2 regions of the Tropicimonas omnivorans genome follow, and region 1 is predicted to be linked to the other one. Evidence: riboswitches for the same ligand, from Rfam matches in the RefSeq annotation. Region 1 holds a riboswitch; the other holds the start of a gene.

Region 1 (4,791 bases):
AAGGCCGGGAAAAGCGGCGCGACCCGCGCGCGCGCCTCGGCGCGGGAGGCGCCGGCGATCTCCAGCCCCATCGCGGCGTTCTCGGCGACCGTCAGCCAGGGAAAGAGCGTGTCCTGCTGCGGCTGGTAGGAGATCGCGGGATGCGGCGTCGCGATGGGGGTGGCGTCGAGACTGGCGCGCCCGTCGGCCTCCATTCCCGGCGGCAGGACCCCCGCGAGCCACTTGACGACGGAGGTCTTGCCGCAGCCCGACGGCCCGATCAGGCAGGTGATGCGCCCTTCCTCGAGGCGCAAGGAGACGCGCCGGACGAGGTCCGCCCCGTCCATGCGGATGGTGAGATCCTCAAGCGCCAACATGGCCGGCCTTTCGATATCTGCGCCCGGTCAGTCGCTCGACAAGCAGCAAGAGCCCCAGAAGGACCAGCGTGAGCGTGGCCGAGACCACCACCGCGGACAGCACCAGGTCCGCGCGGAAGCTGTTCTTGGCCGAGAGGATGTAGATCCCGAGCCCCCGCCGCGCCCCGGCATATTCCGCGAAGATCGAGGCCACGACGGCGTAGGTCGCCGAAATCCTGAGCCCGGCGAAGAAGGGCTCCCGCGCCGTGGGCAGCGTCGCCCGCCGGAACACGTCCCAGCGCCGCGCCCCCATCGAGACGAGCTGATCGCGGAAGGCCTGCGGCGTTGCCGCGTAGCCCGAGAGCAGGCTGACGAGCATCGGAAAGAACGTCACGAGGATGACCAGCAGGACCTTCGGCAAGAGCCCGAAGCCGAACCAGAGCACCATCAGGGGCGCGAGCGCGACGATGGGCACCGTCTGGCTCGCCACGAAGAGCGGCATCGCCCCCCGCTTCAGCCACGGCGTGAAGTGCAGCGCGACGGAGACCGCGAAGGCGAAGACGACCGAGGTGGAAAAGCCGAGGGTCGTGACCGTCAGGGTGGAGAGCGCATGCCCGGAGATCGGGCCGCGCTCCGTCCAGAGCGCCCGGACGATGTCGGACGGCGCCGGCAGGACCAGTGGCGAGACCTCCGAGGCGGCGCAGTAGCCTTCCCATGCGAGAAGGACGGCCAGCGCCAGAAGGAGGGGCGGCAGGATATGTCTGAATGCGGCCATGATGGATCGCGCCGGGAAAGGGCCGGCCCTGTCAGGGGCAGGCCGTCCCCGCGCTCAGGCCGCGGAGGCTTTGGGGCTGGGGCTGTTCGCCGATGCCGTCAGATCGATCGTGACGTGACCCTCGGCCGGCCCGAAGCGCAGGAACGCCTCGCGGATCGCGGCGAAGACCGCGCCCGCATCGCCCCTGAGCCGGGTGCAGAAGTTCTTCGACTTGAGGAAGACGCCGGTCTCCTTGAGGAAGTCGATGCAGCCGTAGATCTCGTCCATGTGCCGGTCCTGCCCGAGCACGTAGAGCGAGAACTGCACGTCGATGGGCGCGCCGAGGTCGGGCGCGTCGGCCACCGCGGCGGCGGCGATCCGGCGGCGCTCCTCGAGTGACTTGTCCTGCGCCTCGACCAGCGCTTCGCAATGGCAGGAGGGATCGTCCGGCTCGCCGGGGCAGCCGCGTGAGAGGGTAACATGCATGGTCACGTGCTCGCCCGAGCCGCTCGCGGCGGCGAAGAGATCGCGCATCGCGCCCGTCAGCGCTTCGGGGGGGCCGACCATGAGGGTGGACATGTCGTCCGTCTCGATCCTCAGATCCTCGCGGTAGGGATCGAGCGCCCCGAGGGAGGACATGATGACGTCCACGAAACCGGACGTCATGGGATAGAGGGACACTTGCGCGCCAATGAACATCGTAGAGACCTCGCTCCGCTGGAATTACCCAGATCAGCTTTGAAGGGTTCGTGCGGCATCCCGCACATCTCAGCCCCGCTTGACGGAGCACCCCCGGTGGATACGGGGCGGAAGATGAACCGGGGGAAAGGAAGTGTAAAGGGGGGCGTAGGCGGGCGCAAACGCCGGACGAGAGCCTCCGCGCCGGAAGCCGAGCGTCGCGGTCGGCCCATGGAGCGTCGCCCCGCACACGTTCTGCGCGGCCCTGCTCTCTTGCGTGACGCGGGGTCCGTCCTTAATCTTCCCTTCATTCTCAGGGCGGGGTGAGATTCCCCACCGGCGGTGATAGCCCGCGAGCGCCTCCGAGTCGTCGGAGGGTCAGCAGATCCGGTGAAATTCCGGGGCCGACGGTCATAGTCCGGATGGGAGAGAATGAGGCGACCGGCCTGTCCGGCCGTCTTGTGACGCTCTGGGATTTTGGCTTGTGACAAGGATCCGAAAGAGCAATGACAAAATCCCTCACCTTCGCCTTCATCAAGGCCCGCTGGCACGCTGACATCGTCGACCGGGCCCATGATGGCTTCGTCCGGCGCCTGGCCGAGCTCGACGCCACCGCCGAGGTGCGCGCCTTCGACGTTCCGGGTGCGTTCGAGATGCCGCTTCTCGCGCAGCGTCTCGCCGCGACCGGCGAGTACGACGCCATCGCCGCCGCCGCGCTCGTGGTCGATGGCGGCATCTACCGGCACGACTTCGTCGCGCAGGCCGTGGTCTCGGGATTGATGGACGTCCAACTCAAGGCGGACGTGCCCGTGCTGTCCGTCTCGCTGACGCCGCACCACTTCCAGCCGACCGAAGAGCATGTCCGGTTCTTCTCGGAGCAGTTCGTCAAGAAGGGCGCCGAGGCAGCGGACGCGGCCTTCGCCATTTCCAAGGCAAAGCTCGCCGAGGGCGCGGCCCGCGAGGCTGCGTAAGCCGAACCCGGCGCCGGGCCCGCGATCCCGGCGCCTCCTCGTTCGAATGCCGGCCGACGCGGAACTTCCGGGCGCCGCGGCAGGTTCGACCAGTCGACGCCGTACAGGGCAGGAGACGGGATGACCGAGAACACACATGCGGTGGAGGACATCCTCGATCGGCTGGACGACGCCGCCAAGCAGTCCGACTCGGTGTCCGTGGGCCGGCTCGTGGAGGCCTTCGGCGGCCGTGGCTGGGGGCCGCTCCTGTTCATCCCCGCCATTGTCGAGGTGTCCCCCATCGGAGGCATCCCGGGAGTTCCGACCTTCCTGGCCCTGATCATCGCGCTCTTCGCGGTTCAGATCCTGGCAGGGCGGGACAGCATGTGGCTGCCCTCCTTCGTGTCCAACCGCTCCGTCTCGTCCGGCAAGATGCAGGGCGCGATGGACAAGATGCGTCCCCTCGGCCGCTGGCTCGATCGATGGTTCGGCCCGCGCCTTTCATCGCTGACGACCCGCTGGGTCCGGCGCATCTCGGCTGCGGTGATCCTGATGCTCTGCGCGCTCGTGCCGCCGCTCGAACTCGTTCCCTTCGCGAGCACGGCCCCGATGGCGGCGATCGCCATGTTCGGCCTGTCGATGACATTGCGGGACGGCCTCCTGATGGCCATCGGCTTCGCGTTGTCTCTCGGCGCGGCCGGCGTCTGCGCCTACTTCCTCCTTGGATCCGGCACAGTCTTCGGCGGCTGAGGACCACGGCACGAAGAACCATGCTGCCTCTGTGCCGGAAACCTCAGAGCCGCGAGACGACGGCGGACCGCCCGGCCGGAGAAGGGCGACGGGAGGGCCGGAGCCCGTCTAGACCTCCTCGCGTCTGCGTTCCGATTGAGCCGGAGAGCGGGGCGCCTGCCCTGCCTCATCCGCGATCCCGTCGAGGATCGGGCAATCGGGTCTGTCGGTTCCCTGGCAGCGGGACACGAGATCACCGAGCGTTCGGCTCAGGGCCTGAAGTTCGTCGATCTTCGCGGCGATCCGCTCCAGATGCGCATCCGCAACGCGCTTGACGTCGGCGCTGGCACGATCCCGGTTCTCGTAAAGAGACAGCAGGGACCTGCAATCCTCGATGGAAAAGCCGAGCGAGCGGGCGCGGGCCAGGAAGATCAGCTTGTGCGTGTCGGACCCGCTGAAGTGGCGGTACCCGTTGCTGCTGCGGGCGGGCGATACAAGCCCGATATCCTCGTAATACCGGATCGTCTTCGCCGGCAGCCCGCAAAGGGCCGAGGCGTCTTTGATATTCATGAACACTTCCTCACAACTACCCGTATACGGCGAGTCAACTCCACTCGCGGCAAAAGTTCCCTGACGATCCGGAGAAGCGGCCGGGAGGTCCGGTTCCGCCCAGGTATGTCGCAGAGGAACAGTTCATGTTTCCGGGACAAACTTCAACTACAGGGTGATGCGAGGCGGCAGTCAGATCATCCTGACGATGCGGAATCTCGCCGTCGCGCTCGTGACCACCGACGCCTCCCTCCCAAAACCGGGCGAGGGCGCGGCCCCGCAGCGACCCGCCGACTCCTATTCCGAACACGAAACGGGCCGCCCCATCGCTGGAGCGGCCCCGTGTCATCTCGACAAGATCCTACCGGTCAGGCGACCTGCAGGACCTTCTTGTCCTTGGACTTTGACGACGCGGCGCCCTTCTTCGTGCCCTCGATTAGTTCGGCGTGGAGTGCGGCCACCGCCGGCTCGAGCGCATCGCGGTCCATGATGAACTGGACGTCCACGTTTCGCGGGCCCTGCGAGGCGCCGATGGCCTCCTGACCGGAACCCGCAATCGCGTTCAGGCCGCGGGTCAGGACGGAAAGTCCGTTCATGTCCCGCCCGATGACGGACACCATGGAGAGCGGCCGCGAGGAAATCTTGGCGGAAGGGTAGCGCGCCTCCAGATCCCGCTCGACCGTGCGCATCACCGACAGCGAAGCGTCGACATAGTGCGTGATCGTGTTGGCGTTCGAGACCTTGGAGACGATCCTCACCTGGTGCTTCGTCAGCACGTCGAGGATGGCGGCGTCGT
Region 2 (4,791 bases), on a different contig from region 1:
GCGCGGTCGACGGTCATCCCCCCGATGGCCACGAGAGGCAGCTCACCGATCAGGCGTTTCCATTCCGTGACCCGTTCCAACCCCTGCCGCTCCCATTTCATCTTCTTGAGGATGGTCGGGTAGACCGGCCCCAGCGCGACATAGTCGGGCGCGAGCGACAGGGCGCGGTCGAGTTCGGCATGATCGTGGGTGCTGATGCCCAGTTTCAGCCCGGCGCGACGGATGGCGGACAGATCGGCGGTGTCGAGGTCTTCCTGCCCCAGATGAACCCAGTCGCAGCTCTCGTCGATCGCGATCCGCCAATGATCGTTGACCACCAGCACGGCGCCGTGGGCCCGGCAGAGCGTCTGCGCCCGTTTGACGAGGGCCCTCAACTCCGCGTCGCCCAGATCCTTGGCGCGCAGCTGCACCAGCTTCACTCCGAGCGGCAACATCCGCTCCAGCCAGTCCGCGCTGTCGAAGATCGGATAGAAGCGGTCGAGGGTCATTCGAGGAACGCCTTTCCGATCAGCGGCGTCGAGGGGGCCGCCATGTCGCGCGGCTCCATCGGGTCGGCCTCGAAGGCGAGCCGTCCGGCCTCGACCGCGCGGGCGAACCCCTCTGCCATCGCGGCGGGATCGCCGGCCCTTGCGACGGCGGTGTTCAGCAGCACCGCGTCGAACCCCATCTCCATCGCCATCGCCGCCTGGCTGGGCAGGCCGAGCCCGGCATCCACGACCATCGGCACCTCGGGGAACTGCGCCCTGAGCGTGCGGAGGCCGTAGATATTGGTCAGCCCCAGCCCCGTGCCGATCGGCGCGCCCCAAGGCATCAGCACTTCGCATCCAGCGTCGAGCAGGCGCCCGGCAAGCACCACGTCCTCGGTCGTGTAGGGAAAGACCTTGAACCCCTCGTCGGTCAGGATGCGGGCGGCCTCCACCAGTCCGAACGGGTCGGGCTGGAGCGTGTCGGCATGACCGATGACCTCCAGCTTGATCCAGGGCGTGTCGAAAAGCTCGCGCGCCATCTGCGCGGTCGTGACCGCCTCGCGCGCGGAATGGCAGCCCGCCGTGTTCGGCAGGAGCGCGACATCGAGGTCGCGCACCAGATCCCAGAACGCCGCGCCCGCGCGCTCGTTGCCTGCCTCGCGGCGCACTGAAACGGTGGCGATGCCCGAGCCGGAGCGGCGAAAGGCCTCGGCCAGCACGCTGGGCGAGGGGTATTGCGCGGTGCCCAGCATCAGGCGCGATGCTATGTCGGAGCCGTAAAGATGCATCTCAGCCTCCCTGCCGGGGAGTGACGATCTCGACCCGATCGCCGGGTGCCAGCGACACCTGCCCGCGCTGTGCGGCCGGGACGAAGTCTTCGTTGACGGCGGTAGCGACCTTGGCGTCGCCAAAGCCGAGTTCCTCGAGGACCGCGGCGAGCGTCTCCGCCCGCGTTTCGGTCGGTGTGCCGTTAATCATGATCTTCATGCCAGAACTCCGGTTTGATGCCGTCGCAAGCCGCCTCCACCGCCATCCGCGCCAAGGCGGGCGCCAGCAGGAAGCCGTGGCGGAACAGGCCGTTTACGTGGATCGTTTCGCCCCGCTGGACGAGGCGGGGCAGGTTGTCGGGGAAGGCAGGCCGCGCGTCGGCCCCCATCTCGACCAGCTCCGCTTCGCCGAAGGCCGGGTGCAAGGCGTAGGCCGCCGACAGCAGTTCGAGCACGGACCGCACGCTGCGCCGCCGGTCGTCGGTTTCGATCTGAGTGGCGCCCAGCATGAACAGCCCATCCGCGCGCGGCACGACATAAAGTGGGTACCGCGGATGCAGCAGCCGGACCGGTCGGGTCAGACGGATATCGGCGCTATGCAGCACCGCCATCTCGCCCTTCACCCCGCGCAGGTCAGGCAGCGCGTCCCGCGCCGCCAGCCCGCGACAATCGAACGTCAGCCCCTGTGGGCGACCGGGCTCAGCGATGAAGGTGACACCGGCCTGCTCCAGCCGGTCGCGAAGATGGATCAATGCCGCACGCGGGTCGAGATGCGCCTCGCCAGAGACATGCAGGGCCCGGTCGAAGCGGCCCTCCAGATCCGGCTCCAGCCCCGCCGGATCGAGCATCTCGTGCCCCGGCACGCGCCGCGCGAAGCGGTCCAGTTCGCGCCGGTCTCGTCCGAGGGCCAGCACCAGCGTTCCCCGTCGATGCACGGTCACGCCCTGCCGCTGCCACCAGGCGGCAGCCTCCTGGCCCAGCCGGACGACGGGTTCCTCGGCCGTCTGGCCTTCGCAGAATGGGGCAAGCATCCCGCCGGCCCACCACGAACAGCCATGCGGCCCGGGTCGGGGCGACGGATCGAAGACCGTCACCTCACAGCCGCGCGCGACCAGCTCCGTTGCCACGCAGAGACCGGCGACGCCGCCGCCAATGACGCGTGCCTGCGTCACGGCCAGACCTCGTGGAAATGATGGACGGGGCCGTGGCCGCTGCCGATGTCCAGTCGGTCTGCCGCACGGATCGCCCCATGCAGCCAGGCCTGTGCCCTCTGCACGGCCGCCGCGACGCCCGCTCCCTTCGCAAGCTCGGCCGCGATGGCCGAGGACAAGGTGCAACCCGTCCCGTGCGTGTTTCGCGTGGCGAGCCGCGGCTGCTCCATCGTGGTTACACCGGACGCCGTCACCAGCCGATCGATGCAGGTCGGCCCGTCGGCATGACCGCCCTTCATCACGACAGCCTGCGCCCCGAAATCGAGCAGGGCGAGCCCCTGCCCCACCGTTTCCTCCGCGTCCCGCGCGGGGGCGCGCCCGAGCAGGCGCGCGGCCTCCGGCAGGTTCGGCGTCAGGACATGCGCTCGCGGGATCAGCATTTCGACCAGCGCCGCTTCGGCGTCTTCCGACAGAAGCGCATCTCCCGACTTCGCGACCATGACGGGGTCGAGCACGACGGGTCCGTCATAGTCCGCGATCGCCACAGCGACGGCGGCGACGATCTCCGGCGATGCGAGCATCCCGATCTTGATCGCGCCTGGCTGGATGTCATCCAGAACGGCGGAAATCTGCGCGGAGACAGTCTGTGGCGATACAGGCTCGACGGCGAAAACGCCTCGGGTGTTCTGTGCCGTGATCGCGGTGATCGCGCTCGACCCGTAAACCCCGAGTGCGGAAAAAGCCTTCAGATCGGCTTGAATGCCCGCACCTCCGCCGCTGTCGGAGCCTGCTATCGTCAGTGCGGATGCGTATGGCATCGACATCTCCTCCACCGGAAATAGGAGATGGAGGTCGATAGCCCGCGGGTATGATGCCGCGTCAGATCTTGCTCCGTTCCCTACGCCGGTATTGTCCGGATCAGGTTCGATGGGTCGGCTTGCGCCTCTCAGCCCTGGATAGGGCACCCCAACGGAATAGAAGAAAGGCTACCCGCCAGCCGACCGACTTTCAACCTGTGAAGACCCAGCAGATTTGCTTGGAATCTGAACGGTGCGGCGACGGCGGGCTCCCTACAGCTCGGCTGCTCCGGTGAGCGAGGCAATTGGTGCGATTGACGGCTGTTCTGCATTGGGCAGCGTAATTCCAGCTGAACACTATGGCCCTTGGCCGCGGGTGAAGTCGGATATCTACACCGCCGATCTGAAGCCGGTGATCCTGAACCGGCTCGACCCTGCCCAGGACTGATCCCGCCCCTTCCCCCTTTTTTCCGAGAATAGACCGGCGTCAGCCGGGCCCTTTGTGCTGCGATGGAGTGTTGCGACATGCCGAAGACCACATCCCGCCCCGACTGGGCGCCCCTTGCGCGCCTCCTGATGCGCCGCCTCCGGCAGGCGGAGGCCGACAACACCTTCGATCTCGACATCACGGAGGATGGCGAGAGGATCGGTACGGCCGAGCCGCCCACGCGCCCCAGCGTGACCCAGTTGCTCGACGAGCTCGAGCTCAGCCAGCGGCACGACTGGCGCGATCTCGAGGCGATCCGCGCCGCCGGAACCGACGGCTGGACCCAGGACGAGAGCGGCGCTGATCGGCCCGCGCAGGCCATCCAGCAGCTGCAATTCGCCAGGATCCCGATCGAGACCGTGACCGAGGGCACGATCGAGGAGATGCATATCGGCCTGAAGGGCACGATGAACGCACTTTTTCTCAAGGACCTTGCGAAGAAGACGCGCGAAGGACTGCGCGGACGGGCTCTCGCCGGCAAATCCGCGGGCGGCCTGACCTACGGTTACCGGGCCATCCGCGCCTTGGATGCGGAGGGCGAGCGGATCCGCGGCGACCGGGAGATCCATCCCGAGGAAGCGGCGGTCGTCGTGCGCATCCTCGAGGCCTATGCCGCGGGACGATCGCCGAAGAAGATCGCCGAAGAAGATCGCCGAGCAGCTCAACGCGGAGGGCGTCCCGGGTCCGCGCGGCGGTGCCTGGGGTGCGTCCACCATTCACGGCAACCGCCTGCGGGGCACCGGGATCCTCAACAACGAGCTCTATGTCGGCAAGCAGGTCTGGAACCGGCTCAGCTACGCCAAGGACCCGACGACGGGCAAGCGCGTCAGCCGTATGAACCCCGAGGGCGAGTGGGAGGTGACGGAGATCCCCGAGTTGCGCATCGTGGAGGGCGAGCTCTGGCAGGCGGTCCGCAGCCGGCAGGGTGCCCTCGTCTCCGCGGGAACCTCAGTGCCTGTCTGGGACCGGCGTCGGCCAAAGTTCCTGTTCTCTGGTCTGATGAGGTGCGCCTGCTGTGGCGGCGGCTTCGCGAAGGTCAGCCGGGACGCGTTCGGCTGCTCGCAGGCGGGCAACAAGGGATGCGCCATCTGCACCAATATGGCGACACTCAAGCGCGTGGAT

The links. Region 1 has a riboswitch for thiamine pyrophosphate ahead of RM543_RS17330 (YkoF family thiamine/hydroxymethylpyrimidine-binding protein). Riboswitches for the same ligand answer to the same signal wherever they lie in the genome.
Region 2: it holds a riboswitch for thiamine pyrophosphate, as region 1 does, so the genes downstream of both, thiD (bifunctional hydroxymethylpyrimidine kinase/phosphomethylpyrimidine kinase) here and RM543_RS17330 (YkoF family thiamine/hydroxymethylpyrimidine-binding protein) in region 1, are expected to answer to the same signal.

The regions. Positions count from the first base shown of each region.
Region 1 is NZ_JAVRHL010000005.1:29,042-33,832, forward strand. It holds gene RM543_RS17320 (ABC transporter ATP-binding protein) at 1-356, opposite strand, end outside; gene RM543_RS17325 (ABC transporter permease) at 343-1,110, opposite strand; gene RM543_RS17330 (YkoF family thiamine/hydroxymethylpyrimidine-binding protein) at 1,165-1,788, opposite strand; TPP riboswitch at 1,782-1,893, opposite strand; FMN riboswitch at 2,073-2,205, shown strand; gene RM543_RS17335 (6,7-dimethyl-8-ribityllumazine synthase) at 2,274-2,738, shown strand; gene RM543_RS17340 (exopolysaccharide biosynthesis protein) at 2,859-3,467, shown strand; gene RM543_RS17345 (MerR family DNA-binding protein) at 3,576-4,016, opposite strand; gene RM543_RS17350 (aspartate kinase) at 4,364-4,791, opposite strand, start outside.
Region 2 is NZ_JAVRHL010000006.1:79,765-84,555, reverse strand. It holds gene RM543_RS18150 (thiamine phosphate synthase) at 1-488, opposite strand, end outside; gene RM543_RS18145 (thiazole synthase) at 485-1,255, opposite strand; gene thiS (sulfur carrier protein ThiS) at 1,257-1,454, opposite strand; gene RM543_RS18135 (FAD-dependent oxidoreductase) at 1,438-2,406, opposite strand; gene thiD (bifunctional hydroxymethylpyrimidine kinase/phosphomethylpyrimidine kinase) at 2,403-3,203, opposite strand; TPP riboswitch at 3,264-3,364, opposite strand; gene RM543_RS18125 (hypothetical protein) at 3,573-4,058, opposite strand; gene RM543_RS18120 (recombinase family protein) at 4,279-4,791, shown strand, end outside.